One region of the Rhizobium sp. A22-96 genome, then DNA from elsewhere that is predicted to be linked to it. Evidence: predicted binding sites of a transcription regulator. Region 1 holds the regulator's gene; each other region holds the start of a gene.
The links. Region 1 encodes LexA, which represses DNA repair genes until DNA is damaged. Its sites were predicted from a motif close to TGTTCNNNNTGTGTTCNG; they were not measured.
Positions count from the first base shown of each region.

Region 2: the regulator LexA is predicted to act here: its motif matches at 7,382-7,399, upstream of ACQZ6F_RS22705 (YifB family Mg chelatase-like AAA ATPase).
Region 3: the regulator LexA is predicted to act here: its motif matches at 5,962-5,979, upstream of ACQZ6F_RS23210 (DNA recombination protein RmuC).

Region 1 covers NZ_JBNWDQ010000003.1:895,136-905,180, forward strand. The annotation lists gene lpxD (UDP-3-O-(3-hydroxymyristoyl)glucosamine N-acyltransferase) at 1-457, shown strand, start outside; gene fabZ (3-hydroxyacyl-ACP dehydratase FabZ) at 450-923, shown strand; gene lpxA (acyl-ACP--UDP-N-acetylglucosamine O-acyltransferase) at 920-1,735, shown strand; gene ACQZ6F_RS17190 (LpxI family protein) at 1,737-2,618, shown strand; gene lpxB (lipid-A-disaccharide synthase) at 2,615-3,799, shown strand; gene gltA (citrate synthase) at 3,827-5,116, opposite strand; gene ACQZ6F_RS17205 (ComEC/Rec2 family competence protein) at 5,643-7,856, shown strand; gene lexA (transcriptional repressor LexA) at 7,837-8,559, opposite strand; gene ACQZ6F_RS17215 (VOC family protein) at 8,955-9,842, shown strand; gene kdsA (3-deoxy-8-phosphooctulonate synthase) at 9,839-10,045, shown strand, end outside.
Region 2 covers NZ_JBNWDQ010000005.1:238,103-248,147, forward strand. The annotation lists gene pyrF (orotidine-5'-phosphate decarboxylase) at 1-152, opposite strand, end outside; gene ACQZ6F_RS22660 (histidine phosphatase family protein) at 154-741, opposite strand; gene pmtA (phospholipid N-methyltransferase PmtA) at 754-1,347, opposite strand; gene dnaN (DNA polymerase III subunit beta) at 1,510-2,628, opposite strand; gene rsmI (16S rRNA (cytidine(1402)-2'-O)-methyltransferase) at 2,881-3,789, shown strand; gene ACQZ6F_RS22680 (YraN family protein) at 3,782-4,150, shown strand; gene ACQZ6F_RS22685 (endonuclease/exonuclease/phosphatase family protein) at 4,254-5,249, shown strand; gene ACQZ6F_RS22690 (cupin domain-containing protein) at 5,346-5,852, shown strand; gene gshB (glutathione synthase) at 5,946-6,893, shown strand; gene ACQZ6F_RS22700 (hypothetical protein) at 6,949-7,350, opposite strand; gene ACQZ6F_RS22705 (YifB family Mg chelatase-like AAA ATPase) at 7,487-9,019, shown strand; gene ACQZ6F_RS22710 (hypothetical protein) at 9,118-9,585, shown strand; gene cysK (cysteine synthase A) at 9,637-10,045, opposite strand, start outside.
Region 3 covers NZ_JBNWDQ010000005.1:340,816-350,860, forward strand. The annotation lists gene ACQZ6F_RS23195 (nucleoside hydrolase) at 168-1,112, shown strand; gene ACQZ6F_RS23200 (methyl-accepting chemotaxis protein) at 1,185-3,530, opposite strand; gene ACQZ6F_RS23205 (ribokinase) at 3,725-4,624, opposite strand; gene ACQZ6F_RS23210 (DNA recombination protein RmuC) at 4,724-5,902, opposite strand; gene def (peptide deformylase) at 6,089-6,604, shown strand; gene ACQZ6F_RS23220 (FitA-like ribbon-helix-helix domain-containing protein) at 6,670-6,930, shown strand; gene ACQZ6F_RS23225 (PIN domain-containing protein) at 6,952-7,371, shown strand; gene fmt (methionyl-tRNA formyltransferase) at 7,448-8,395, shown strand; gene truA (tRNA pseudouridine(38-40) synthase TruA) at 8,395-9,201, shown strand; gene ACQZ6F_RS23240 (hypothetical protein) at 9,246-9,845, opposite strand; gene dapE (succinyl-diaminopimelate desuccinylase) at 9,832-10,045, opposite strand, start outside.

The DNA.
Region 1 (10,045 bases):
TGCACCTGGGCCGCGTGGCATGGTGAAAATCGTGCAGATCGGCCGCGTGATCATTCAGGACAATGTCGAGATCGGCGCCAATACCACGATAGACCGCGGCACGATGGACGACACCGTGATCGGCGAAGGCACCAAGATCGACAATCAAGTTCAGATCGGACATAACGTTCGCATCGGCCGCCACTGCGCGATCGTCAGCCAGGTCGGCATCGCCGGCAGCACGGTGATTGGTGACGGTGTGCAGATCGGTGGTCAGGCGGGGTTGAACGGCCATATTCACATTGGCGACGGTGTACAGATCGGTGCCAAAAGCGGCGTGATGAACAGCATTCCGGCGGGCGAGCGTTATGCTGGTCTTCCAGCGCGACCCCTGTGGGATTTTCTAAGGGAATCGGCGGAGATCGCAAAGCGGTCAGGAGCAAGAGAAAAGAAGGACGGGAGTGCGGAGCATGACTGAGGAAGCCAAGGCGTCGTTGTCGTCGGCCGACGTTCTGGAAATTATGAAGCTTTTGCCGCATCGCTATCCTTTCTTGATGGTCGACAAGATCATCGAGATCGACAGCGATAATTCCGCGATCGGCATCAAGAACGTGACGGCGAACGAGCCGCAATTCACCGGGCATTTTCCGGGCTCCCCGATCATGCCGGGCGTGCTGCTCATCGAAGGCATGGCGCAGACTGCAGGCGCAATCTGCGCCCGCAAGGACGGTATCGGCGGCAATCTCGTCTACTTCATGACGATCGACAATGCCCGTTTCCGCAGACCGGTCGTTCCGGGTGATCGCGTCGAGTTTCATGTCGTCAAGCAAAAGCAGCGTGGCACGATCTGGAAATTCCATTGCGACGCCAAGGTAGATGGCTCGCTGGTTGCCGAGGCCGATATCGGCGCGATGATTGTGAGGAAGGATCAAGACCAGGCATGAGCAGCATCGCAAAAAGCGCGAGCATTCATAAGTTCGCGGTCGTTGAGGATGGTGCCATCGTCGGCGAGAACGTCGTGGTCGGCCCTTTCTGCCATGTCGGCCCCAAGGTCGTGCTTCATGACAACGTCCAACTGCTGACGCATGCCGTGGTCACCGGACGTACGACGATCGGCAAGGCAACGAAGATATTTCCGATGGCCATCGTCGGTGGCGATCCGCAGAGCGTCCATCACGGCGGCGAAGAAACGACGCTGGATGTTGGCGAGAACTGCACCATCCGCGAAGGCGTGACGATCAACACCGGTACAGCCGATTACGGCGGTAAGACGATCGTCGGCAACAATAATTTGTTCCTCGCCAATTCGCATGTGGCGCATGATTGCCGCATCGGTAACAACGTTATCATGTCAAACAACGTCATGCTGGCAGGGCATGTGACCGTGGAAGATCGGGCCATTCTCGGTGGCGGTTGCGCTGTCCATCAGTTCACGCGCATCGGCCGGCAGGCCTTCATCGGCGGCCTTTCGGCTGCGAGTTACGATGTCATTCCCTACGGCATGCTGAACGGCAATCCTGGTGTGCTTTCCGGCCTCAATATTGTCGGCATGTCTCGTGCGGGTATCGACCGTGCGGTCATTCACAGGGTTCGGCGCGCCTATAAGAGCATCTTCGAAGGCGGCGGTTCGATCCGTGACAACGCCACTGCGATCCGCGAGGAATATGTCGATTGCAAGGAAGTGATTGAGATCCTCGATTTCATCGCGGCCGATAGCGATCGCGCACTGTCGTCGCCTAATCGCGGCAAGAGCTGACGTGGTTTCGGCCGGCCTCAAGGGCGAGGGCAGGTTGGCGATCATCGCAGGCAGTGGCTTCTTGCCCGCCTATGTCGCCGACGCCGCCCGGCAGGCCGGTGAAAATCCCGTTGTTATCGCCTTGACGAATGAAGCGGACCGAGATTGGTCCGCTTTCGATCACGCCAATCTCGGCGTTGGCAATTTTGCCGGCCTGGAAGCAACTTTTCGCCGCTATGGCGTTGACCGGGTCGTCATGTCCGGCGGCGTTGCCCGCCGTCCGCCCTGGCGCGAGATCCACCCGACTTGGCGGGTGATCAAGGAATTGCCCCTAACCATTCGCACACTTCTTTCCGGTGGCGACAATGCCGTGCTGCAAATGGTCATCCGTTTGATCGAGGCCGGTGGCGTCCGCGTCGTCGGCGCGCATGAAATCGCGCCCGATCTCTTGGCAACTACCGGGCCGCTCGGCCGTCACGCACCATCCGCGGAGGATCTGCGCGATATCGCGCAAGGTGCCAAGGCTGCCGATGCGTTGGGGTTGCTGGATGTCGGCCAGGGTGCGGTCAGTGTCGGCGGTCGTGTCGTTGCGCTGGAAGGTGCCGAGGGCACGGACAGAATGATCGAGCGTGTGGCCGGCTTACGTGCTGAAGGGCGTATATCGCAGCGCCGTCGCGGCGTACTGGTCAAGCTCTGCAAACCGCAGCAGGATGTGCGTGCCGATCTGCCGTCCATCGGCGTTTCCACCGTGCTGAATGCCAAAAAGGCAGGGCTTGCTGGCGTCGCAGTGGAGGCGGGCAGGGCACTGGTTCTCGAGCGTGAAGCGGTGATTGCAGCGGCGGACGAGGCAGGCATTTTCGTTTGCGGTATCGACCGCGGATTAAGCGCGGAGGGCTTCATGTGAGCGGTGTGGCACCACTGAAGCTCGCCGTCGTCGCCGGCGAAGTCTCTGGCGATCTGTTGGGCGGCGATCTCGTTGCGGCGTTGAAGCGGCGCTATGAAGGCCCCGTGGAATTGGTTGGCGTCGGCGGCGAGGCGCTGGAAGCCCAGGGGCTGCATTCGCTGTTCGATTATTCCGAGCTCTCGATCATGGGTTTCATCCAGGTGATCAAGCAACTGCCGAAGTTGCTCGCTCGCATTCGCCAGACGGCCGATGCCATTATCGCCGCCAAGCCCGACGTGCTTCTTATCATCGACAGCCCGGATTTCACGCATCGCGTCGCCAAGAGGGTGCGCAAGGCATTGCCCACCGTTCCGATCGTCAACTACGTCTGCCCCAGCGTCTGGGCGTGGAAGGAGTATCGGGCGCAAAAGATGCTTGCCTATGTCGATCACGTGCTGGCGGTTCTGCCATTCGAGCCGGAAGCGATGCAGCGCCTCGGTGGTCCGGCGACCACCTATGTTGGCCACCGCCTGACCGTGGATGCCAATCTGCTGGAGACGCGCCAACAGCGTGCTTTGCGCGGTGCCGTCGCCGCCGACACCCCGATGACTGTTCTCCTTCTCCCGGGGTCGCGCGGTTCCGAAATCCGCCAGCTCCTTCCAGTCTTTGAGCGGGCTACCGAAGAACTTAGTCGGCGAAATAATGCAGTTCGCTACCTGCTTCCGACAGTCCCGAAGCAGGAAACTCTCGTGCGCTCGCTCCTGGAAAGCTGGACCGTCAAACCGGAAATCCTTGTCGGTCAGCATGCAAAATGGCAGGCCTTCGCGCAGGCGGATGCCGCCATGGCCGCATCGGGCACGGTGATTCTGGAACTGGGCCTGGCCAGCGTTCCGGTGGTTTCGACCTACAAAACGGAGTGGCTGGCGAGATTCGTGATGTCGCGCATCAAGGTGTGGTCGGCCGCCCTGCCGAACCTGATTGCCGACTATGCCGTAGTCCCGGAACTTATCAACGACGTCCTGCGTCCCGGCCTGTTGGCGCGTTACATGGAGCGCCTGTCGAATGATACGCGCGAGCGCGCGGCGATGCTCGCGGGCTACGATCTGGTCTGGCAACGGATGCAGACAGAGGAGCCGCCGGGCGACAAGGCTGCGGCGATCATTCTGGACGTTTTGTCCCATAAAAAAACCGGTCATTTCTGACCGGTTTTTTGTTTTCAATGCCAAAGCTTAGCGCTTGGAGACCGGAACATATTCGCGCAGCGGTGCGCCGGTGTAGAGCTGGCGCGGACGGCCGATACGCTGATGCGGATCCTCGATCATCTCGTTCCACTGAGCGATCCAGCCGACGGTACGGGCGAGAGCGAACAGCACGGTGAACATGGTCGTGGGGAAGCCCAGAGCCTTCAGCGTAATGCCGGAGTAGAAGTCGACGTTCGGATAGAGCTTCTTCTCGATGAAATATTCATCGGTAAGCGCGATGCGCTCCAGCTCGATCGCGATATCCAGCAGCGGATCGTCCTTGATACCGAGTTCGCCGAGAACTTCGTGCGCCGTCTTCTGCATGATCTTGGCGCGCGGGTCGTAGTTCTTGTAGACGCGATGGCCGAAGCCCATCAGGCGGAACGGATCGTTCTTGTCCTTGGCGCGGGCAATGTATTCCGGAATACGATCAACGGAGCCGATTTCGCTGAGCATGTTGAGCGCTGCTTCGTTGGCGCCGCCATGAGCTGGGCCCCAGAGGCAGGCAATGCCGGCAGCGATACAGGCAAACGGATTGGCACCTGAAGAGCCGGCGAGACGGACCGTCGAGGTCGACGCATTCTGCTCATGGTCCGCATGCAGGATGAAGATGCGGTCCATGGCGCGTGCGAGCACCGGATTGACCACATATTCTTCGCAGGGAACCGCGAAACACATGCGCAGAAAGTTCGATGCGTAGTCGAGATCGTTCTTCGGATAAACGAAGGGCTGGCCGATATGATACTTGTAGGCCATTGCGGCAAGCGTCGGCATCTTCGCGATCATGCGAAGACTCGCGACCATGCGCTGATGCGGATCGGTGATGTCGGTCGAGTCGTGATAGAAGGCCGACAGCGCGCCAACGCAGCCGCACATGACGGCCATCGGATGCGCATCGCGGCGGAAGCCGGTGAAGAAGCGCGACATCTGCTCATGCACCATGGTGTGGTGCACGACGCGATGGTCGAAGTCCTTCTTCTGTGCTGCCGTCGGCAATTCGCCGTAAAGAAGCAGATAGCAAACTTCGAGAAAATCGCCGTGTTCGGCCAGCTGATCGATCGGATAGCCGCGGTGCAGCAGAACGCCTTCGTCGCCATCAATATAGGTGATGCTCGACTCGCAAGACGCCGTCGAGGTGAAGCCGGGATCGTAGGTGAAAGTGGAGGTGTTCTTATAAAGGGCACCAATATCAATGACACTCGGGCCGATGGTTCCGGTTTTGACCGGCAGATCCACCGTCTTCTCACCCCAAGTTAGTTTCGCGCTTTGTTCCGTCATGCTGATCCTCCAAGATTTGGCGGGATTGACGCCATAAAAAGCGCCAAAAGGTTAAGCGACTAACGACTAGCTATATGATCCAGAGCCTAATGCCAAGTTATCCTAATGCCGAATTGTGCATTGCAGTATCAACTTTTGGGCACTGCGGTAGCCTGTTTGATCGCGCCGTTCCGGTAAATAGCGCAAATCGGTGACAGATTTGTCGATTTCGGTTGAAATCACCTGATGGTGACGGCAAAAATCGCGCGAAAGCTGTAGTTTTGCGTGGGGCAGGCGCTCAATGCCTAATTTAGAGGCACCGGAACAGCAGGAAGATGGCCGGGACCTTGTTCTGCCTTCGCAGCATCGCCACGCTATTGCCTCATTCGCCCCTCGTGCGAAGACTGGACGACGTCAACGAACGCAAGATCAGGCGCGCCTGTTCGCACAGCTCTACCTGGCCCTCGGTCATGGCCGAGCTGCCATAGGAAGACTGATCGAAGAGGAAGCGGCGCATGGTCGCGCCATCCTGTTCGCACCAATCTATATGGGGCTGGGCTCGATATTTTGGTTCAAGGTCGATAGCGATCCGCCTTCGCAAGCGGTCCTGGTGGCACTGCTGCTTTTGACGGGTGCCTTTCTGTTTAAGCGTGATGCGGGCCGTCTGTTCCGACATGCCCTCTTTGCCGGCATGCTGATGAGTCTGGGCGTGGCTCTGGCGCAATGGGAAAGCTGGCGGGCATCGACAGTGATGCTCGATTCGGCAGTGACGACAACCGTTACTGGTCGGGTCGAAAGGCGTGAATCCTATGACAACGGCCGTTGGAGATATGTCGTCAAAGTCGATGGAACGGAAAAGCCGGCCATTCGAAGAGCGCCGGAACGCGTCACTATCTTCGTCCGAAAACAGGCAGAGCCATTCAACCTGGGTGATCGGATCCAGGGCAGGGCGCGGTTAACCCCGCCGGCAGGCCCGGCCTTGCCGCGCCTCAACGATTTCGCATTCAGCTCCTATTTCAATGGAATTGGCGCGAACGGCTTCGCCTACGGCACCCCGGAATTATTGTCACCAGATGGTGATATCACAAAAGAGTCGTTGCTCGATCAGGCGGATATCTGGCTCGCCGGCCTGCGTAACAGCATAGGCGACAGGATCAGGAGAACCTTGCCAGGTGACACCGGTGCGTTTGCAGCCGCGCTTGTCACCGATGAGAGACGAGCGATTTCAGATGAAACGACCGAGGCGCTGCGAACCGCAGGCCTGACGCATATCATCGCCATTTCAGGCTTGAACATGGCGCTATCGGCGGGCATTTTCTATATCGGCCTGCGTTATCTCTTCAGTCTGTTTCCTGGTGTCGCGCAGGCCTGGCCAACCAAGAAGGTGGCCGCGTTTGGTGCGCTGCTCACCGTGACAGCCTATTACCTCATTTCCGGTTTCGGCGTGTCTGCAGAACGCGCCTTCATCATGATGGCGATCATGCTGGTTGCCGTGCTCTTCGACCGGCCATCGATCAGCCTGCGAAATGTAGCGCTTTCGGCAATCGTGATCCTCATTCTGTCTCCATCGCAAGTGCTGGGGCCGAGTTTCCAGATGTCCTATGCCGCGACGCTGGCGCTGGTGTCGGGCTATACGCTGTGGAAGCGGCGGCAGCATCGCGAAAGCATATTTTCGCGCTCCAGGCTCCTCAGCCCGCTGCTCTTCGTCTCTCGTTTTTTCGGCGGCGTGTTGTCGACATCCTTCGTCGGCGGTGCTTCGACGGCGATTTTCTCGATCGAGCATTTTCACCGACTGGCGACATACGGGCTTGCCGCAAATCTCGCCGCCATGCCGATCGTCTCGTTCATTGTCATGCCGTTCGGTATGATGGCCATGTTGCTGATGCCGCTTGGCCTTGATGCGCCATTCTGGAAAGTCACCGGTGAGGGACTGGAACTGGTCATCCTGATCGCCAAGACCGTGGCGGGCTGGGGAGGCGATATCACCTTTGGCCGTCAAGCGGGCTGGCTCATGCCGACTTTCATAGCCGGCTTCCTGATCATGACCATGTTGCGGACCCGCCTGCGCCATGTCGGGCTGCTGCTGTTGCTCTCAGCGATCGGTGCAGCAACATTCAGTTCCGGCGTGCCGAAGCCGGATCTGATGATTTCCGAAGATGGCGCTCTGGTCGCGTTGCGACAGGACTACATCTTGGCAACGAACCGCGAAAGACCGCAGGCTTTTATCTTCGAGCAATGGCAGAAGGCGCTGGTGGCAGCAGAACACCAACCGCCAACCATTCTTCCGGCCGACAGCCGGCTCCCTCATGTCAGCAAAGCAGATCGCCGCCGGCGGTTAAGCACGGAGGAACAAAACGCAGTGCGCAAGGCAATGGAGGAAGCGCTCGATCAGACGATGCAGGGAAGCTTTGCCTGCCAGAAGGGTGCATGGTGTGTCGCAATGCTTGAAAACGGCGCAATGCTCGTCACCATCGAGGACGCAGCCTATCTACCGCCTGCTTGCGATACCGCAAATATCGTCGTTACGCCGATAAAACTGCGTCTCGATCGCTGCCGCTCCGGAGCAATGCTTTTCACCGGCGCTACATTGAGGCGAACCGGCTCGGTCGAAATGAATTTCGACTCGGACACGCCTATCATCTCCACAGCTTTCGACAATCCGCAACGCCCATGGATGCGGCACCGAACCTATGATTGGCGCACCGGAACCTATGGTGTGCCAATCCGTTCTGCGTCACCAGTCAATGATAGCGGCGAATGAGGCCGACAAGCTTGCCCTGGACCTTGACGCGATCCGGCCCGAATATGCGTGTTTCATATGCCGGATTGGCGGCTTCTAGAGCGATGGAAGCGCCCTTGCGGCGAAACCGCTTCAACGTTGCTTCTTCGTCATCCACAAGGGCGACAACAATGTCACCGGGATTGGCAGTCGTCGAATTGCGGATGATGACGGTATCGCCGTCAAAAATGCCGGCATCGATCATCGAATCGCCCCGCACTTCCAAGGCATAATGTTCGCCCGAACCGAGCATATCGGCGGGAACGGTTATTTCATGGGTATTGTTCTGGATGGCCGAGATCGGAACGCCGGCTGCGATGCGGCCCATGACGGGCACCGACACCGAACTGTTCTGGTCGTCATTGGCCACCTTTGGGGGAGCAGGCGGCGCGACCGGCTGTGGCTTGCCAAGACTGCCTTCGATGACGCTCGGTGAAAAGCCGCGGCGCGGCTGCAGGCTGGGATTGTAGGCATCCGGCAGCTTGATGACTTCGAGCGCTCTTGCCCGGTTCGGCAGGCGACGGATGAAGCCTCGCTCTTCCAAAGCCGTGATCAAACGGTGAATGCCGGACTTGGATGCAAGATCCAATGCGTCCTTCATTTCATCGAAAGATGGTGGAACGCCGGACTCCTTCATCCGTTCGTGAATGAAGAGAAGCAGTTCCTGCTGCTTGCGCGTCAACATCGTCTTGGAACCCCAGAATCAAGAGAAACGTCGTGAAACAAATCCAGAACGGACACTATATGTTCCATATGTGTTCCGCAAGTACTTAAATTTCGGTAAAGCTTTGCCCTGTCAGTTAGATATTTAAAATTATCGAATGGATCGTGGCGCGGCGGCGAATGGTTATATCGGTGCTAACATAACGATAAATATGGGAAAACGCCGCTGGATGCGCAGACGGAGTGGTTTTGAGTTTAAGTCACCTATCTGAAGCATGGCTGAAATCTAGCTTGTACCGAGAAGGTTCGGCTGCTGTCGAGAAACAGTCATTGTCCAGCATCATCGCTGCGCTGCTTTGGCCTTGAATTGGACCGTGGATCGGCGCAAACCTGCCGCAGCAGAAAATCGGAGACGCCATGACTTCGTTGCCGCATCCGCTGGATCATCTTGTGTTGCCGACGGTCAATATCGCATCGGCGCGTGAACGCCTTGGCAGGCTTGGCTTTACGGTGGCTCCGGATGCGCGCCATCCCTTTGGCACCGAGAACGCATGCGTCTTCTTTGCCGACAAGACCTATCTGGAGCCCCTCGGGGTCACATCTCTGGAGCAGTGTGAAAAGAGCATCGAGGACGGCAATGTCTTCGTCGCTCGTGATCAGGCCTATCGGTTTCGAATGGGTGAAGACGGGTTCTCCGGAGTGGTTTTCGGCACGAACGACGCTGTCGCTGACGACGAACGTTTCAAGGCCGGCATGATCTCCGCCGGACGGATGCTGGATTTTTCGAGGCCGATGAAGATGCCGGATGGCACGGAAACCCAGGCGGGTTTCCGTCTTGCCTTTGCCGCCGATCTGCGTGCGCCCGATTTCCTGGCCTTCTGCTGCCAGCGCATCAATCCGTCGCCCGCCGATCGCAGCGTGCTGGAGCGCCATGAAAATGCTGTCACCGGCATTGCGCGGGTGGCGATATCGACGACCAAACCCGCCGCGTACCGCTCGTTTTTCGAGGAGATCATAGGTGACCCCAGGATATCCGAGCATTCCTTCGGGCTGACAATCCGGGCTGCCAATGCCGACATCGATCTCCTGACGCCGGAAGGCATGGAGGCGTTTTACGATTTGCGGGTCGGCAAGGACGATCCGGGGCTTCGAGCCCGCGCAATCCTTTTCAAAACACGCGATCTTTCCGTGACATCGTCGCATTTCGCTGCTAACGGCGTCACCTACACGCGTAAGAACAATCGTATATTGGCAAAGCTGGCGCCCGCAGCGGGCGCTCTTTTCGCCTTCGAGGAGATAGCATGAGCACGAATTCGGAAGTGATCGTCGGCGAGGGAGCGTCCAAGGTTCTGTTTTCCAACACTGCCAAGCTGTCGCTGATCGCCGGCCCCTGCCAGATGGAGAGCCGCGAGCATGCCTTCATGGTGGCCGGCGTGCTGAAGGAACTCTGCGACAAGCTCGGCATCGGCCTTGTCTATAAATCCTCCTATGACAAGGCGAACCGCACC
Region 2 (10,045 bases), on a different contig from region 1:
AGGTCGCGGGCAAATTCCAGGCCGCCGGCAAAGGCGAGCTGGTAGCCGATCTTGTAATAGAGAATATCGTCGCCGAGGGCGCCGACCACTTTTTCGGCCTCCTGAAGGTTTGGAACATCCAGTCCAACGATCAAGCGGTCGCGTGCGGTCATATCAAGCCCATCCCATCCAGTCTTCCATGGGTGTCCAGTCGCATGAGACGGCGCGCTTCGCAAGATCGAAACAGAAAAGATTGCCGCCGCCGGGCGGCTGATCGCCTTGCCGCGCGATCGGTTTTCCCTCCAGGTGGCATTTCAGCAGCGTGCCGACGCCGCCATGCCCGACGAAGGCGATCGGCATTTTCGGATCGTGCCGCGAAAGAACGGCCTCGACATTGGAGACGATCCTTGTTTGCGCGTCGATGGCGCGTTCCCAGCCCTTGAAGCTCTCATGCGGGTGCGCAAAGAACCAGTCCGCCGCCTTCTCGAATTCCGGCGGAGCCAGGAAGCCGGTGGCGCTGCGGTCGTTTTCGTGCGTGGCCTCGACGATTTCGACCGTCGCACCGCTCGCTGCCGCGAGAATTTCCGCTGTTTCTATCGCCTTGCGCTCGCCGCTGGAGACGATTAGGCCAAGCGTCTGCGCCCATGGATGGGTTGCCGCCAGTCGCGCTCTTGCCGCGCCAATTTCGGAAAGTCCCCATTGCGGCACCGGAACGTCAGGATCGATGCGCACCTGCGGGTGCGTGATATAAAGAGCGTACATGGATTGATTGCCTCAGCCGCGGCTATAGACCCAGAGCTGGGCCGGCGGAATATTGCGGACGATGAAGTCGAAGTGGCGGATATGATAGCGATCCGGCCGCGCGATGATCGGCGACACCGGCCCGTAGGAGATCTGTATCACGGGCCGGCCGGCCGGCATGCGGTCCAACAGGCTTTCCAGCAGCGCCACGCGCGCCTTCATCGGGAAATTGAGGAGAGGGATGCCGGACACGACGGAATCGAAAGTTTGGCCGCGTAGCACGCCGAGCGTCGTGTCGAGATCGAAAGCGTCACCATTGATGAAGTGGACGCCGGGATAGAGCTTGCCAAGGTGATTATAGAAATCGGTGGAATATTCGATGGCGACGAGGTTCTGCGGCTCTACGCCGCGCGCAAGGATCGCCTTGGTGATCGCGCCTGTGCCCGGTCCGAGCTCCAGTACGGGCAAGCCGGATTGGATGTCGATGACGCTCGCCATCTTGCGGGCCGTGATCGACGACGTCGGGGCGATCGAGCCGACAGTCTTCGGCCCTTGCATCATGCCCTTGAAGAAACGGATTTCCTCGTCGAATTTCTTGCCCAGCCGTTCCTTGAGACGCAGCGCCATGCTCTCCCCCACCAGTATGTTTCGGTTACGACTTACATATCGCTCACAGCGAATCTTGCAATGCGATGGCGCAATAACAAGAGAAAATGTCGCAATCCACAAAGGACAAAAGAAAAGCGCCCTTTGCGTCGGAGAAACGCATGAAAGGGCGCTTTGGTTTCTTTAGACGCGCATCGGCATCAGAACATAAAGCGCATCGTCGCCTGCCGTGTCGCGAATGAGCGTCGGCGAGCCGGCATCGGCAAGCAGGAATATGGCGGATTCACCCGAAAGCTGCGCGGTGATGTCGAGCAGGTATTTGGCGTTGAAGCCGATTTCCATCGCATCCATCTCGTAGCCGACAGCCACTTCTTCGGTCGCGCTTCCCGAATCCGGGTTGTTGACCGTCAGCAGCAGCTGGCCGTCCGAAAGCGCCAGCTTCACCGCGCGGCCACGTTCCGAGGAAATGGTCGACACACGGTCGACGGCCTGGGCGAAGGACTGGCAATCGACCCGCATTTCCTTGTCGTTATTTGTGGGTATGACGCGCTGATAGTCGGGGAAGGTGCCGTCGATCAGCTTCGACGTCATGACGATGGAGCCGATCGTCAGGCGGATCTTCGCATCGGAAACCTCGACGGTGACGATCGTATCCGGCGAATCCACCAGTTTCTGCAGCTCGCCAACCGTCTTGCGCGGGATGATGATCCCCGGCATGCCTTCGGAGCCCGAGGGCGCCGTAACATCGGCGCGGGCAAGGCGGTGGCCATCGGTTGCAACAGCCCGAAGCTTCAGGTCGCCGTCGCTTTCGATCGTGTGAAAGAAGATGCCGTTGAGGTAATAGCGCGTCTCCTCGGTGGAGATCGCAAACTGCGTGCGGTCGATCAGCATCTTCAGATCCGCAGCCTTCAGCTTGAAGGAGTGGCTGAAGCTGCCTGCGGTCAGATCCGGAAAGTCGGATTCCGGCAGGCACTGCAGCGAGAATTTCGAGCGGCCAGAAGCAACCGTCATAGAGCTGCCATCGGGATTGGTGGCCAGAAGCACTTCCGATCCGTCCGAGAGCTTGCGCACGATATCGTAGAGCAGATGCGCGGGAACGGTGGTGGCGCCGGCCTGCTCGACATTGGCGGGCGTTGCCTCGGTTATTTCGAGATCGAGATCGGTCGCCTTCATGTCGAGGCTCGTGCCATCGGCTTTCAGCAACACGTTCGACAGGATCGGGATCGTGTTGCGACGCTCGACCACGCGATGGACGTGGTTCAGCGACTTCAGGAGGTTCGACCGCTCAATTGTAATACGCATGGATGCTACCGCTTTCGACCGTGACTTGCCGGGCAGCCCGAGGCGCCCGAGCGACATGTTTTCGGACGAGGCCCGAAAGATTGGACAGGCAACTTGGCAGACTTCTCCATCCGAATGCAAGAGGCATGGACCAATTGCCAAGCGCCAATTCGATATTTCGTCGACAATGCTCCACAGGAATTGCACCGCTCTTGTCGTCAGCCCGCGCCTCGCCCATAAAGGCTGTGAATCCGACGCGAATTCAGGACAGGCATGAACGAAGACCAATCAGGGGGCGGGACACGCAGTTTCCGCCTGCACAACAGCAACATTCCGGCCCGTCCCCTCGAACCGGCGCTCTATCTCGTGGCCACCCCCATCGGCAATCTCGGCGATATCACGCTGAGGGCATTGGAGACGCTTGCGGGCGCCGACGTTCTCGCCTGCGAGGACACCCGCGTTACCCGCGTCCTGCTCGATCGCTATGGCATCCAGAACAGGCCCTATGCCTATCATGAGTACAATGCCGATGAGGCCGGCCCTCGTCTGCTGCAGGCGCTGGAAGCCGGTCGTTCGGTGGCGCTGGTCTCCGATGCCGGCACGCCGCTGGTCTCCGACCCTGGCTATCGGCTGGCGGTGCAGGCGATCGAGGCTGGCTACAAGGTCGTTCCCATTCCCGGCGCTTCGGCGCCGCTTGCCGCCCTCGTCGGCTCTGGCCTTCCCAACGACGCCTTCTTCTTTGCCGGTTTCCTGCCGGCCAAGGACAAGGGCAAGCGGGACCGGCTGGCGGAACTTGCCGGCATTCCGGCGACCCTCATTTTCTTTGAATCGCCGCATCGCATCGCCGCTACGCTTGCCTCCGCCGCCGATGTGCTCGGAGTCGAACGCCCCGCCGCCGTCTGCCGGGAGCTCACCAAGACCTTCGAGGAATTCCGCCGCGGCACGCTCGCCGAACTCGCCGCCTTCTATAGCGAGGTCGATAACGTCAAGGGTGAGATCGTCTGGCTCGTCGGGCCGCCGGCCGAAAGCGTGACAGCCGAAGCTGATATCGACGCCATTCTTGCCGACCTCGCAGGCACGATGCCGACGGCAAAGGCGGCAGCGGAAGCCGCCCGCCTGACAGGCCTGCCGCGCAAGGAGCTTTATCAGCGACTGCTCGACATGAAGGAGAGCCATGGCTGAGACAGGCGAGAGGCTGAAGCGGCAGAAGGCGTGGCGACGTGGCCATGTGGCCGAATATCTGGCCGCCGCCTTCCTGCTGCTCAAAGGCTATCGCATCCTGGCCATCCGCCACCGCACCAAACTTGGAGAGATCGATATCGTCGCCCGCAAGGGGGATCTTGCCGTCTTCGTCGAGGTCAAATCGAGGCGGGGGGCGCAAGAGGCGATCGATGCGGTTTCCTTTTCTTCGCAGAAGCGCATCCGCGCCGCCAGCGACCTGTGGCTGGCGCGGCAACCGGATTTTGCCCGTCTGTCGCAGCGCTACGATATCGTCGCCATGCTACCCGGCCGCTGGCCGCAGCATTTTCCGGATGCGTTTTAAGGCTGGCGTTACAGAAACGTCACAAAATCAGCCTATTGCCGGGCCGACATGCGCTTGCAGTCCCCCCACCGGCGCTTCCCATCTCTTTTCGACAGGCCTTATCATGATCCGCAGCACCGTTTCCGCCTCCACCGTTCCCTCGCAGGAGGAGCGCAAGAGCTTCGTCTCGCTGGAGAAATCTCCTGCCGTTCATGCCTCTATCCTGGCATCGCTTGCCTGCATGAACACGGTGCGGGTCGGTGGCGCGGAAGGCAAGGTCGCGGCTCTGTCATTCCCCTTCACCGTTGCGGCCTGGAACCTCGAGCGTTGCTTGTTTCCGGAGGAGACTGCGGCGAAGCTGCGGGCGACAGGCGCGCCGCTGGTTCTGCTTTCCGAGATGGACGATGGCATGGCCCGCACCGAGCAACGTGATCCCACGGCCGTCGTCGCCGGTGAACTCGGTATGAACTATGCCTATGGCGTCGAGTTCCTGGAACTGAGCCTCGGCTCGGAAATCGAGCGTTCCTACTGCCGCGACGATTTCAACGAGAAGGGCTTTCACGGCAACGCCCTGATGGCGTCGGCCGCCCTGAAGGATGCTTTCCTCTTCCGTCTTCCCGGCGAAGCAGTCTGGTTCAATGACAGCAACGAGCAGCCGCGTATCGGCGATCGCTGCGCTGTCGGCGCTATCGTCGAAACCGAAGCCGGACCTTTCGTTGCCGTGTCGGTCCATCTCGAAAGTGTCGCAACTGCTGCATACCGCGAGCGGCAGACGGCGGCGCTGATCGATGCCGTCGAAGCCTTTGCGCCCGGCCTTCCGATCCTGATCGGCGGCGATCTCAACACCGGCAATCACACTGGCGGCGATTTCTCGACCGACACGCTGTTTGCCATGGCCGAGGGCCGTGGCTTCGAATGCCATGGCGGCCCACTCGACCAGACGAGCACACGTCCAAGCCTCATCACCCGCTTTCCCGATCGCGCCATGAAGCTCGACTGGTTTCTGAGCCGGGGTCTGAAAATCAGCGAAAGCCACCTTGTTTCCTCCCTCAATGAAGAGAGCAAACCGCTCTCCGATCACGACATGATCCTCTGCACAATCGAAGGTTTTTCCGCCTGATCCCTGCAATCGTTAAAATGCGCCAGGTTTCATGAACGGCGCCGTTACCCCTTCCATGCGATGGAGATTGAGACGCGCATGGAATTGGGGGATTGCATGGTCTTGAAACTGATGTTGGCGAGCATGGCGGCCTTTGCCGCGCGTGCGGTGCCTGTTGTCGTGGCGATGCCGCCATCGAAGAACTTCGTAGCCGATGCTGCGGGCGCGATGGAAATGAAGCCATCGCCGATCGAACCGTCGTGGATTCTCGCAGGCGAGCCGGTGGCTCGCATCGCCGAACATTCCCGCGGGCAGGACGATGCCGCGCTGACGGCGCTGTGGGACTGCACGGCGGGCGAGTTCCGCTGGTATTTCGGCTGGGATGAAACGGTGATGATCCTCGAAGGCGAGGTGCACATCACCACGGAAGATGGCGTCGAACGCACGCTGACTGCAGGCGACGTCGCCTATTTCGCCGGCGGCACCTGGGCGACATGGCGTATCGATCGCTATCTACGCAAGGTTGCCTTTTTGCGCAAGCCGTTCCCGAAGCCTTTGACCATGGCCTATCGCCTGCGTGATCTCGTCAGGCAGGGCGGCAGCACCCAGGGACTCGCCGCCTGAGTGCGGCGAGCTTTGCCTGAAGCCCTTGAATAGCCGTTGCGTTTGAAGGCGGGCCGACCTACATCTGTCGGCGAATTCGAGCGAGGGCTGACTATGGCGAAGATTAAGAATGTCGCGGTCCAGATGGACCATGTCCGGGGCATCAACATTGCGGGCGACTCGACCTTCGCCATGAGCCTCGAGGCCCAGAACCGCGGCTACAAACTCTTTCACTACACGCCCGAGCGGTTGAGCATGCGCGACGGCGAGGTCTATGCCTCCGTCGAGCCGATGATCCTGCGCGATGTCAAGGGTGACCACTTCGAGCTCGGCGAGCCCGAGCGTGTCGACCTTTCGACCATGGATGTGGTGTTGCTGCGCCAGGATCCCCCCTTCGACATGGCCTATATCACCTCGACGCATCTCTTGGAGCGCATCCATCCGAAGACTCTCGTCGTCAACGATCCGGCCTGGGTGCGCAACTCGCCGGAAAAGATCTTCGTCACCGAATTCGCCGATCTGATGCCGAAGACGCTGATCACCCGCGATGCCGGCGAGATCCGCCGCTTCCGCGAGGAGATGGGCGATATCATTCTGAAGCCGCTCTATGGCAATGGCGGCGCCGGCGTCTTCCATTCGACGCGTGACGACCGCAACCTCTCCTCGCTGCTGGAAATGTTCGGCCAGCTCTTCCGCGAGCCTTTCATCGCCCAGCAATACCTGCCTGACGTGCGCAAGGGCGACAAGCGCATCATCCTCGTCGATGGCGAGGCTGTTGGCGCGATCAACCGCGTGCCGGCCGAGCATGATGCCCGCTCCAATATGCATGTCGGCGGCCGCGCCGAAGCCACCGAGCTGACGGCGCGCGAGCAGGAAATCTGCGCCCGCATCGGCCCGGCTCTGAAGGCCCGAGGCTTCCTTCTCGTCGGCATTGATGTCATCGGCGACTACATGACCGAGATCAACGTCACGTCGCCGACCGGCATCCGCGAAGTGAAGCGCTTCGGCGGTGCCGACATCGCCAGCCTGCTCTGGGATGCGATCGAATCCAAGCGGGCCTGATGGCTGTTTTCGCCGGGGATCGGTGAGAGGTCGTTTGCGCTCGCCGCAACACGAATTATATCGCTATGCCCATGCGGCGGCAGGTCAGGATCACCGCTGACTGCCCGGTCGAGCTGTCATCCGCGATGACGATCGGCACGAAGCCGAAAAGCGGCTTCACGTTGACCATCATGCCGACGTAAGGCCGCTTGTTTACAACGCCGCCATAGCCACCCATGGCGGTGATCGTGCCGCAGACGCTGACATGGCCCTTGCTGTTCTTGGAAGCCGCCATAGGCCCGAAAAGCAGAAGGCCCTCGTAAGGAAGCTGCTCGCGCAAACCCTTTTCCACCGCAGCCGTTTCCTTGGCGCTCAACGAATAGGGAATGCCCCTTTCCAGATTATCCCCGCCATCGATGGACTGGCAGCCGCCGAGAAGTACGGTCATCAGAAGGGATAGCGATATCGCAAGTCTCATAATTTTCCCCCAATTGTAAAAACCGCCCCTTTGTTCTTTTATTGTTCTTGTTTCATTTCATTTTTTCTGCCACGTTGCAACCCATGGTCTGCGGTGAAGAATTAATAGCGGCAAGCGAGTTGGGCGAGGGCAAGGCATGGTGGCGCGCGTCAGTACGGTTGCGTTTCAGGGTATCGAAGGCGTGCCCGTCGAAGTTCAGGTGATGATCGCGCCCGGCAAGGTGCTGATGCACATCGTTGGCCTGCCGGACAAGGCGGTGGCCGAAAGCCGCGAGCGGGTGCAGGCCGCACTCCATGCCTCCGGCCTCGCCCTGCCGCCGAAGAAGGTCACGGTCAATCTCGCGCCGGCCGATCTGCCCAAGGAAGGATCCCATTTCGATCTTGCGATTGCGCTTGGCCTGATGGCGGCGCTCGGCGCCATCCCGGCTGACGCCTTGTCTTCCTACACCGTTATCGGCGAACTCAATCTCGACGGCACGATTGCACCCGTTGCGGGCGCCCTACCGGCTGCGATCGCTGCCAATGCCATGGGCAAGGGGCTGATTTGCCCGTTCGAGAGCGGGCCGGAAGCCGCCTGGGCGGGCAAGGAAATCGATATTCTCGCGCCACGCAGCCTGATCGCGCTTGCCAACCATTTTCGCGGCACCCAGGTGTTGTCACGCCCGGAGCCAGCAGTGCGGGCCACCGCCGCCAACCTGCCAGACCTTGCCGACATCAAGGGGCAGGAGAGCGCAAAGCGGGCATTGGAAGTGGCCGCGGCCGGCGGCCATAATCTGCTCTTCGTCGGCCCGCCCGGTTCCGGCAAGTCGATGCTGGCCTCGCGCCTGCCGTCGATATTGCCGCCGCTGTCGACATCGGAGCTGCTCGAAGTATCGATGATCCACTCCGTTGCCGGCCAGCTTTCGGGCGGCAAGCTCTCCGATCGACGGCCCTACCGTGCGCCGCACCACTCCGCCACCATGGCGGCGCTCGTTGGCGGCGGTCTGCGTGCAAGGCCGGGCGAGGTTTCGCTTGCCCATAACGGCATTCTCTTCCTCGACGAGCTGCCGGAGTTCTCGGCGCAGGCGCTGGATGCGTTGCGCCAGCCGCTGGAAACCGGCGAATGCGTCATCGCCCGCGCGAACCACAGGGTTTCCTACCCCGCCGGCATCCAGTTGATCGCGGCGATGAATCCCTGCCGATGCGGCATGGCCGGCGAGCCGGGGCATACCTGCGCCCGAGGCCCGCGTTGTGTCAGCGATTATCAGGGGCGCATTTCCGGCCCGCTGCTCGATCGCATCGATATCCGCATCGACGTACCGGCCGTTTCCGCCGCCGATCTTATCCGGCCGGCAGCGGCGGAAAGGAGCGCCGATGTGGCACTGCGTGTCGCCCGCGCCCGGGAGCGGCAGCGCGAGCGTTTCGAAACGGCCGGCATGAAGGGCATCCTCACCAATGCCCGCTGCTCAACCTCGATGATCGAAACCATCGCCGAGCCGGACGCAGCTGGCCTGCAATTGCTGCGGGATGCTGCGGAGAAGATGAAGTTCTCGGCCCGTGGCTATCACCGCATCCTCAAGGTGGCGCGGACGCTCGCCGATCTCGACGACAAGCCGACCGTCGGGCGCATCCATCTGGCGGAAGCCATCTCCTATCGCATCGCGGGTGAGCGGTTGACTGCGGCTGCCTGATCTCATGGTGCGGCTGAAGGCGCTCGATTTGGACGCCTGCCACCGAATGCGATAGGACCGTCTGCATCGCTGATCGAATTGGAAGATGTCGTCTCCGCATGAGTGCAGAACTGTCCATTGATCCAGGAACCGGGGCCATTTGCATCGGTGACGCTGTTCGATTCACGGCATCTCAGGATAAATCGAGCGTACTAGCGCTCGCCTCTCAATGGGTTGGTGGATCGCGCGATCTACAGAATGGTTACGAATGGCTGCAACTGCATGGCCTGTCCTTCGGACAACAACCGGCCGGCATCGCGTTATGCTTTCATGATGGCAGGCTGATGAGTGCCCATTGGGGCGTTTCCTTGCCGGGCGCGACGCTGGAAGAGGGCTGGCCGACCCAGCAGGCAATCAACCAGGAGATCAAATTCGTGCGCAAGGTTTTGGTTGCCATGTTCCAGACCGAGTTGACGGATGGCGGGCTTGTGTTTCCATGGGGCACCGTCTGGAGCAGGTTCGACCTGAAAGGCTTCAGTGCCAGCCACGGCGTGCGCTACCATGAGGCTATCGCTTTACCCGAATGAAACAGGGGTGCCGCAGCACCCCTTTCTCAATCAAAATTATGGTTGGCTGTTTCAGCCGCCCAGACCTTCGAACAGCGCCGTCGACAGGTAGCGTTCGGCGAAGGAGGGGATGATGACGACAATGGTCTTGCCTTCGTTTTCCGGGCGCTGGCCCACCTTGATGGCTGCCGTCAGCGCCGCACCGGAAGAGATGCCGACGGGCACGCCTTCGAGCTTCGCCACGAGCCGGGCCTGCTGGAAAGCCTCGTCATTGGAGACGGTGATCACCTCGTCATAGACATGGGTGTCGAGGATCTTCGGCGCGAAGCCGGCGCCGATGCCCTGGATCTTGTGCGGGCCGGGATTGCCGCCGGAAAGAACCGGGGAATCCGTCGGCTCGACGGCGATGACCTTCACGTCGGGCTTGCGGGCCTTCAGCACCTGGCCGACGCCGGTGATCGTGCCTCCCGTTCCGATGCCG
Region 3 (10,045 bases), on a different contig from region 1:
CTAATATGGGAGTACGCGCCGATGAGTGCAAGGCATCATCTCTTCGCATCTGCGAGATCAAAATCCGCTGCGGATGAATCGTTTGTGACAAGGCGAGGCAGCGCTTGACAAAGCCGGACCGAACTCGCGACAAAGCCTCTCGATCTGTCCGGAGGAAAATTACAAACATGACCGAACCTAGAAAAATCATTATCGATACCGACCCTGGTCAGGATGATGCCGCGGCGATCTTTCTCGCCTTCGGCAGCCGCGAAGAGATCGATGTCCTCGGTATCACCACCGTCGCCGGAAACGTGCCGCTGCGGTTGACGAGCCGCAATGCCCGTATCGTCTGCGAGCTTTGCAATCGTCGCGATGTGAAGGTGTTCGCCGGCGCCGACGCGCCGATCAAGCGCAAGCTGGTGACCGCCGAGCACGTTCACGGCAAGACCGGCCTTGATGGTCCTGCTCTGGCCGAGCCCACCATGGAATTGCAGCCGGGCCATGCGGTCGATTTCATCATCGACACGCTGCGCAGCGAGCCAGAGGGAACTGTCACGCTCTGCACGCTCGGCCCATTGACCAATATCGCGCTGGCCTTCCAGAAGGCGCCTGAGATTGCCGGCCGCGTGCGCGAACTGGTGATGATGGGCGGCGGTTTCTTCGAAGGCGGCAACATCACGCCGGCTGCCGAGTTCAACATCTATGTCGACCCGGAAGCGGCCGATGTCGTCTTCCGCTCCGGCGTGCCGATCGTCATGATGCCGCTCGACGTCACCCACAAGCTGCTGACGCGCAAGGACCGTGTTGCCCGCATCGCTGCCGTCGGCACCCCGCCGGCCAAGGCCATGGTCGAAATGCTGGAATTCTTCGAGCGCTTCGATATCGAAAAATATGGCTCGGACGGCGGCCCGCTGCACGATCCGACGGTCATCGCCTATCTCCTCAAGCCCGAGCTATTCAAGGGCCGCAATTGCAATGTCGAGATCGAGGTGACATCGGAGCTGACCGTCGGCATGACGGTGGTGGATTGGTGGCATGTTACCGAGCGCAAGCACAATGCCAAGGTCATGCGCGATGTTGATGCCGATGGCTTCTTCGCGCTGCTGACAGAGCGTTTCGCCCGCATCTGACAGGTGAATACAGAAAAGGGGCCGCCGGAGTGATCCGGCGGCCCCTTTTGTCGTTTAAACTGTTAAGCCGGCTCAGAATTCTTCCCAGTCATCCTGTGCCAGGGCATTGGCACCCTGCGTCTGGGGAATGGCCTTGCGTGCCGGCGCTGCCGCAGGTGAGGCAACTCTGCGGGCAGAAACAGGCGCCCGCATCTGCTGGGCCGTTGCCCTCAGTGCTCCGGCATTGTCCTGTACGCTGCGCGTGGTGCGGAAGCGTGCCACCAGGGTCTTCAGGCTCTGTGCTTCTTCAGCAAGTGTGACGCTGGAGGCCGTGGTCTCCTCGACCATCGCGGCATTCTGCTGCGTCACCTGGTCCATCTGGTTCATGGCTGAGTTGATTTCCTTCAAGCCGACCGCCTGCTCGCTTGCGGAGGCGGAGATCTGGCGGATGAGGCCGTTGATCTCCATCACCTGCTGGGCGATCTTGTGCAGCGCGTTGCCGGCGCGGCCGACGAGATCGACGCCTTCCTTGACCTGCCCCGCCGACGTATTGATCAGCGTCTTGATTTCCTTGGCCGCATTGGCCGAGCGCTGAGCCAGTTCGCGCACTTCCTGGGCGACGACGGCAAAGCCCTTGCCGGCATCACCTGCACGGGCAGCTTCGACGCCGGCATTGAGGGCGAGAAGGTTTGTCTGGAAGGCGATCTCATCGATCACGCTGATGATGCGCGAGACTTCCTGGGACGACTGCTCGATGCCATGCATGGAGGCGATGGCCTTCTGGACAATCTCGCCGGAGTGCTCGGCATCCTGGGAGGCAGCGTTGACGCTGCTTGCCGCTGTCCGCGCATTTTCAGCACTCGAGTTCACCTGCGCGGTGAGCTCGTTGAGGGCTGCCGCGGTCTCTTCTAGGCTTGCCGCCTGCTGCTCCGTGCGCCGGGCAAGATCCGAGGCGCTGGTGCTGATCTCGCCGGTACCGCTGCCGATATTGCCGACGCTGGCATTGACGGTTTGGACGGTCTCTTCGAGGCTGATCAGGGCCGCGTTGAAATCCTGCTTGAGCTGAGCGTATTCGCCGGGGAAGTCGTCGGTGATCCGATGGCTGAGATTACCCTTCGAAAGCTCCGCCAGACTGTGGCCGAGAATGCCGACGATGTGGCGCTGCAAGGTGACGCTGTCGTTTCGTTCGGTCTCTGAGCGGCGACGTTCGCCTTCGGCCGCCAGGCGCTGATCATTGGCTTCGCCTTCGAGGCGCTTGGTGTCGGCAAGCGCGAAACGGAAGCCTTCCAATGCCTTGGCAACCGAACCGACTTCGTCGGCCCGCGCCTGACCGGAGACCGGTTCTGCGTAGTTGCCGGCGCTGAGGCCGTTGACGCTCGCTACAAGACCCGCAAGCGGCTTCTGTACGAAGCCGCGAACGGCGGCGTAGAGGGCCAGCATGACGGCGATGAGCACCAGGATGCCGGCGACGATCATCGTATAGGTCTGGTCGCGCACAGGCGCTGCGATTGCGCTATGCGGCACGTCGATGAGCACGACCCATGTGGCGTTGAGGCCCGGAACCGCAAAGGGATAGACGACGCGGTCGAATTCTTCGCCACCGTCATCCGAAAGGTTTTTCATGATGCTTGCGGAGGAAGAGGTGAGTGCCGCCTTGATGGTATCGGCGCCGGCACCATTATAGTCCTTCATCAAAAGGGCGGCTGTCGGTGCGACCAGCCACTTGTTGTCCTGGGAAACCAACAGCACGCGGCCGGAGCCGAACGGCTGCAGCTTCTGCAGCTTCGTGGAAAGCGAGGCGAGAGAGATATCGACGCCCGCGACGCCGATCATCTTGCCACCAGACATCACGGGGTAGGCGATCGAGCTCATGGTCGTGGGAACGTCGGTGCCTTCGGCCATATAGGGCGGAGTGATCGAACCCTTGCCGCTATCGGCGGCGAGCTTCCACCATGGAGCCGTATAATCATTGTTGAAGGTGGAGAACTGGATGCCGCCATCCTTGGTCTTCGACCAATAGGGGGTAAAGGCACCCTTGTCGTTGACGCCCTGGTCCTTGTTGTTGGCAAGCTCCATTGTCTTGCCGTCGAAGGCGCCGAGCTGCTCGCAGAACCAGCTGCCGAAGGCAAAAGCGTTTTGTTCGACATTCGCCTTGAGGATGTTGATGATACCCTTGCGGTCGAAAGTGTGGCCCTCGTGGCCACGGCCGATGATGGCGGCCATGGAGCGCGCGGCGCTGGCCATCTCGCCGATATTGGCGGCAATCTCATTGGAAATGGACTTGGCCTCGGTATTGGCCTGATCCATCGTCAGGGTCTGGACGCGATCGCGGGTCTGGGAAATCAATAGAAAATTGGAAACCAGCAAAACAAGTGCGATCGCTAGCCCCGTGACCAAGATGAGCTTGGCCGCAAGCGACTTCATACGAAAGATGAACATCATTTCCTCGAAAAAGCGATGCGTCGGATAGGCATTATCCAGATGCAAAGTCGGCGCAGGATGGCCCTGTCATGGGGCCGCCGTGAGAATTCCTGCCGCAGCCGCAAGGCCATGCACGCCAGGCCAGAGGAGAATGATATGGAAGCGCAAAAATTTAATTAATTGCGCTTCGAGATGCCTACGATTTGTTGAGTTTAAAGCCGTTCGGCGACTTCGCTGGCAACGGGAATGGACGGCTGCGCGCCCGCCTTGAGGCAGGCGAGCGAACCGGCGACTGCGGCGCGGCGCAGGCTGGCATGAAAATCCAGGCCCTCGTCGAGGCTTGCGGCAAAATAACCGCAGAACGTATCGCCCGCACCGACGGTATCGACAGGCTCGATCACGAGGCCCTTGGCACTGGAAAGCTCGCCGTCGCGGATGGCGATGACGCCGTCGCCGCCAAGCGTCACGATCAGCGTCTGACCGGTTTCGCCGTGCAGGCGGACAAGAGCAGTTTCGCGTTCGGCGGCCGACATGTTGTCCTGGCCAGCCAGCCTCTCGAATTCGGTCTCGTTGGCGATAACGATATCGGCGAGCCTGCCGAGGCGTTCCGCTTCCGGGATCAGCGGCGCGAGATTGAGTACCGTGCGCACACCCTTGGCCTTCGCCGCGTTCAATGCCGTCTCGACGGCGTCGACCGGAATTTCGAACTGCAGCATCAGCGTATCGCCGGGGTTCAGCGCCGCGACGGCGGCGGCGGCGTCTTCGGCGGTATTCGTGCCATTGGCGCCAGGAACGACGGCGATCATGTTTTCACCGTCGCCACCCACCAGGATCAGGGCCGTGCCGGTCGGTTCCGAAACGCGGCGGGTGGTGGAAAGGTCGGTGCCGGCAGCATCGAGCAGCTCGAGCGCAGGTGCAGCAAAGCCATCATTGCCCACAGCACCGCTCATGCGCACCGTTGCGCCGGCGCGGCGCGCGGCCAGCGCCTGATTGGCGCCCTTGCCGCCGGCGGCCGTGGAAAAGCCGTTGCCGGCGACGGTTTCGCCCGGCTTCGGCAGACGGTCTGTCGTGGCGATGAGGTCCATGTTGATGGAGCCGAAAATGGTGATCATGCGGTATCCTGCCCTGCGAGTTGTGCATGATCCCACCCGAAGGCTGCCCTATGTCTTTTGGGATCACGCGCCGATTTCGCGCGACACTGCCCGAAGCGATCAGTCCTCGTCAACTACTCTCAGCTTGAGTTGGCTGGTACGGTTGTCGATCGGCTTCGGTCTGTCCTCCGCACGCGCCTTTGTCGGCTCTTTCGCGGTCTCGAATTCCAGCGCTTCTATCCTCTCGCCACGCCTTGCCAGCTTATCGGCAGAGGTGACGATCATGTCGACATCCTTCTGCGCCATGGCGAAATGTCCCTGGAGCTTGCGCACCCGTTCGTCCAGGCGCGAGAGATCGTCCATCAGATGCGCCACTTCGCTCTGGATGACATGCGCCTGCTCGCGCATGCGCTGGTCCTTCAGCACCGCCTGGATGACCTGGATCGACAGCATCAGCAGCGATGGTGAGACGATGACGATGCGCGAGCGCTGCGCCTTCTGCACGATCGCTTCGAAATTCTCGTGGATCTCCGCGAAGATCGATTCCGAGGGCACGAACAGAAAGGCGGTATCCTGGGTTTCGCTCGGAATAAGATACTTCTCCGAGATATCGCGGATATGCAGTTCCAGATCTCGGCGGAATTGCTGCGCGGCAATCTTGCCCTGCTCGGGGCTCGCCGCGGCGCGAATGGCATTCCAGGCTTCGAGCGGAAACTTGGCATCGATGACCAGCGGCGGCGAGCCGTTCGGCATTCGGATGGTGCAGTCGGGCCGCGAGCCGTTCGAAAGCGTCGGCTGGAAGGAATAAGCGCCCATCGGCAACCCGTCGGCGATGATGGTCTCCATGCGCGCCTGGCCGAAGGCGCCGCGCGTCTGCTTGTTGGAGAGGATGGCCTGCAGGCCGACGACGTCCTTTGCCAGTGATTGGATATTGGTCTGGGCCGTATCGATGACGGCAAGCCGTTCCTGCAGCCGGCGCAGGTTCTCGTGCGTCGAGCGCGTCTGTTCGCCGATCGTCGCGGTGACCCGTTGCGACATGCCGTCCAGGCGCTGGCCGATGGCCTGGTTGAGCTCCGCCTGCCGCGAGCCGAACACCTCGGCCATGGTCGCGAGCCGGCCCTGCATCTCCGCCTGCGCCCGCAAAAGCGTTGCCATGTTGTGCTCTGATTCCAGCATGTCGTCCTCAGATCGTCCGCGACCGCGCATCAGAAGAACGAGGACGGCGATCACGAGCAGGATGACGAGGCCGGTCAGAACCTGGATCGCGGAGATGGCTTGGCCGAAGAGGATGAAGGACATGGAACCGAGTATGCTCGTGGAATTCTTACGGACACCATAACAAAAACATCATGAATAGCTAGATCAAAACGTGAACAAGATTTTTCGGCCGTTTAGTCAGATCCGATGCGTCGTCGGTGAAAAAACACCTCGATACGCCCATCTTGGCGATTCCATCGCAGTAAAAGATGCGTTATGGGAAACGTCATGACGATCAAGCCACTCATCATTTTACCCGATCCGCTGCTCCGCCAGGCTTCCAAGCCGATCGAGCGCATCGATGCCGAAACGCAGCGCCTCGCTGACGATATGCTGGAAACCATGTATGACGCGCCGGGCATTGGCCTTGCCGCCGTCCAGATCGGCGTTGCGCGCCGGATGCTTGTCATCGACGTATCGCGCGAAGGCGAAGAAAAGAAGCCGCTGGTTTTCATCAACCCGGAAATCGTCACCTCTTCGGACGAACGTTCGGTCTACGAGGAAGGCTGCCTGTCCATTCCCGATTACTATGCGGAAGTAGAGCGGCCGGCCCGGGTCACCGTCAAGCATCTCGATCGCGACGGCAAGGAACAGCTGACAGAAGCCGACGGCCTGCTCGCAACCTGCGTGCAGCACGAAATCGACCATCTGAACGGCGTGCTGTTCATCGACTATATCTCCCGCCTGAAGCGCGAAATGGTGATCAAGAAGTTCACCAAGGCCGCCAAGGCGAAGGCTCTCTGATCTCGAGTCATTGAAAGATTGGGCTGCAGCGCCTATGATATCATTGATATCAAATGGAGGCGCCCATGAGCGATCTTTTGCTGCGCGGCATCGATGACACGCTGAAGAAGCAATTGCAGGCGAATGCCAATCGGCATGGCCGCAGTCTATCCGACGAGGCGATTGATCTGTTGCGCCAGTCGCTTGGACGCCAGCAGGATTCCAACAGTTCCGCAGGGCAGCGGCTGAGAACCATTCTCGGCGGTGAGAAACTGAGCGAAGAAGAGATCGATGCAATTGCCGCCTTCCGGCACGCACCTGATCGCGAACCGCCGCGGTTTGAGTGATCGTTCCTTGGGATACTTCAGATGATTGTGCTCGACACCAACGTCGTGTCCGAACTTCAAGGGCGGTTGTATAGCGATCGGATATTGTCATGGCTCGATGGTTTCGCCGCCGAGACCATTTTCGTGACGACGGTTACGATAGGTGAGATTCGCTTCGGTCTGGAGCTCTTGGCCGAGGGAAAGCGTAAGGCCGCGTTGATTGCTCAGTTGGAGGCGATAGAGGCCGAATTTTCCGGCCGTGTCCTTGGATTTTCCAGCAGTGCGGCGCATCAGTATGGAATAGTTTCTGCCCTGCGGCACAAAATGGGGCGGCGGATGGAAACGAAGGACGCCATGATCGCTGCCATCTGTCTCGCGCATGGCGCCACATTGGCGACGCGCAATACAAAAGATTTCGAAGGGCTTGATCTCAAGCTCATAAACCCGTTTGAAGACGGCTAACCTGTTGACCCCTGACAACGCGCAGCGTTTTCGGCGCCAGTCACACGAAACCTGATATCTCAGCCGGATGGATCGCATGTCGCTCAACATCATTTTCATGGGAACGCCCGAATTCTCCGTGCCGACATTGCGGTCGCTGATCGATGCGGGCCACAGGGTTCGTGCCGTCTATACGCAGCCGCCGCGCCCCGGTGGGCGGCGGGGGCTGGACCTGCAGAAATCGCCGGTGCATCAGGCCGCTGAATTGCTCGGCCTGCCGGTGTTCACGCCTGTGAATTTCAAGGATCCAGACGAGCGCCAGCGGTTTCGCGATTTGGATGCCGATGTTGCCGTGGTCGTCGCTTATGGCCTGCTGCTGCCTGAGGCCATTCTGACCGGCACGCGGCTCGGCTGCTACAACGGCCATGCTTCGCTGCTACCGCGCTGGCGCGGAGCCGCGCCAATCCAGCGGGCGATCATGGCCGGCGACAGCAAGACGGGCATGATGGTGATGAAGATGGACAAGGGCCTCGACACCGGCCCCGTCGCCCTGACGCGCGAGGTCGAGATCGGCGAGACGATGACTGCGGGCGAGCTCCACGACAGGCTGATGCTTGTCGGCGCGAAGGCCATGGCCGAGGCGATGAACAAGCTGGAGCACGGCGAGCTGCCACTGAGCGCCCAGCCGGCCGACGGCGTGCTTTATGCCGCAAAGATCGACAAGGGCGAGACGCGCATCGATTTCGGTAAGCCTGCGGCCGATGTTCATAATCACATCCGCGGTCTCTCGCCTTTCCCTGGGGCCTGGTTCGAGGCCGAGATTGCCGGTCGGCCGGAGCGCATCAAGGTGCTCGGCTCGGAACTGGCCGAAGGCAGCGGAGTTGCCGGCACTGTGCTGACGGACGATCTCGTCATTGCCTGCGCTCTAGGTGCTGTCAGACTGACGAAGCTGCAGAAGGCCGGCGGCAAGCTGCTGGCATCGGCCGATTTCCTGCGCGGAACGCCGATTGCGCCGGGCACCGTGCTTGCTTCGGAGCCGGCCTGATGCCGCGCTACAGAATGACCGTCGAATATGACGGCACGCCCTATGTCGGCTGGCAGCGTCAAACCAACGGTCGCTCGGTACAAGGCGCAATCGAAGGCGCCATCCTGTCGCTGACGGGGGAGACGGTTTCCATCCGTGGGGCGGGACGCACCGATTCCGGCGTCCATGCCATGGGCCAGGTCATGCATGCCGACCTTGCCAAGGAGTGGGAGCCCTTTACCCTGTGCAAGGCGGTGAATGCGCATTTGAGGCTTGCGGGCGAGCGCGTTGCCATTCTTGATGTTGCCGAAGTCGACGCTCGCTTTGACGCGCGTTTTTCGGCTATGCGCCGCCATTATCTCTATCGCATCATCACCCGTCGTGCGCCCCTGGCGTTGGAGGCCGGGCGCGCCTGGTGGGTGCCGAAGGAAATGGACCACGAGGCCATGCATGCCGCCGCGCAGACGCTTGTCGGCCGGCACGATTTCACGACATTCCGCTCGGCACATTGCCAGGCAAACAGCCCGGTGCGCACGCTCGACCGGCTCGATGTCACGCGCAGCGGCGAGTTGATCGAGATCCGCGCGACGGCGCAGAGCTTCCTCCACAATCAGATCCGCTCCTTCGCTGGAACGTTGAAGCTGGCCGGCGAGGGCAAGTGGACGCCCGACGACGTGCGCGCCGCTCTTGAGGCGCGGGACCGCAAGGCATGCGGCCCGGTAGCCCCACCGGACGGGCTTTATTTCATGCAGGTCGACTATCCGGATGATGCCGGTTTGCCCGGCGAACCGAAGGAGTGTGCCGATGATGATGACGATCTGTCATGATCCCGCAATCCGGTGAAGTCGTCCGTGGGTAGGATACTGCCGGTTTAGCCCGGTGGATATATGCCAAGGAAGCGCTGCAGGAAATCCGTCAGCAACAGGTTTGGGATGAGCAGCATCAGCGTCAGCGTGCCGACAAAAAGCGGATGCGTGCCGCAAATCATCCTCAGGATGCGCGCCAACGAAAAAATGGTGGCCATGGCCAATGCCAGCGAAAGAATTGCTGCCAAACCCGTTGAGCCGGGGATAAAGACGATCATCGCCAGGACCAGTGCGTTCAGATAGTTCGCCGGCACGAAAAGCCAATTTACGGTAACGACGATTGGCGTAAACTTGTCGCCGAAGCGAAAGATCAGAAGCAGTACGCCGGCGAGGATAGGCGGTATCAGCCAGCTCGCTGCTTCAACCAATGCCAGCCTCATGAAGAACGCCATGCCGGTCGATGTTTCCGGCGGCATGGCGGAGAGATAGGCCTGCTGCAACCATAACCATGAAATGCCGATCGACGGCAGGCTCCAGAAGATGGCCCAGAAGGAGCGCAACATGCCGCGATCCGATATGTCCAGATACTGGAAGCCGCGTGCATCCATCCGGATCAGCAGCCAGAGGCCGGACAGATAGTATTGGACTTCCTTAAATGTCGGCATTCTCGAACCAGCGCTGGATAAAGGTCTGGTAGATCTCGGTCAGCGTTTCGAGATCCGAGAGTGCCACGCGTTCGTCGACCATATGCATGGTCTGGCCGACAAGGCCGAATTCCACGACCGGGCAATAGTCCTTGATGTGGCGGGCATCCGATGTGCCGCCGGTCGTCGAGAGTGCCGGCCTTTGGCCCGTAACGTTTTCG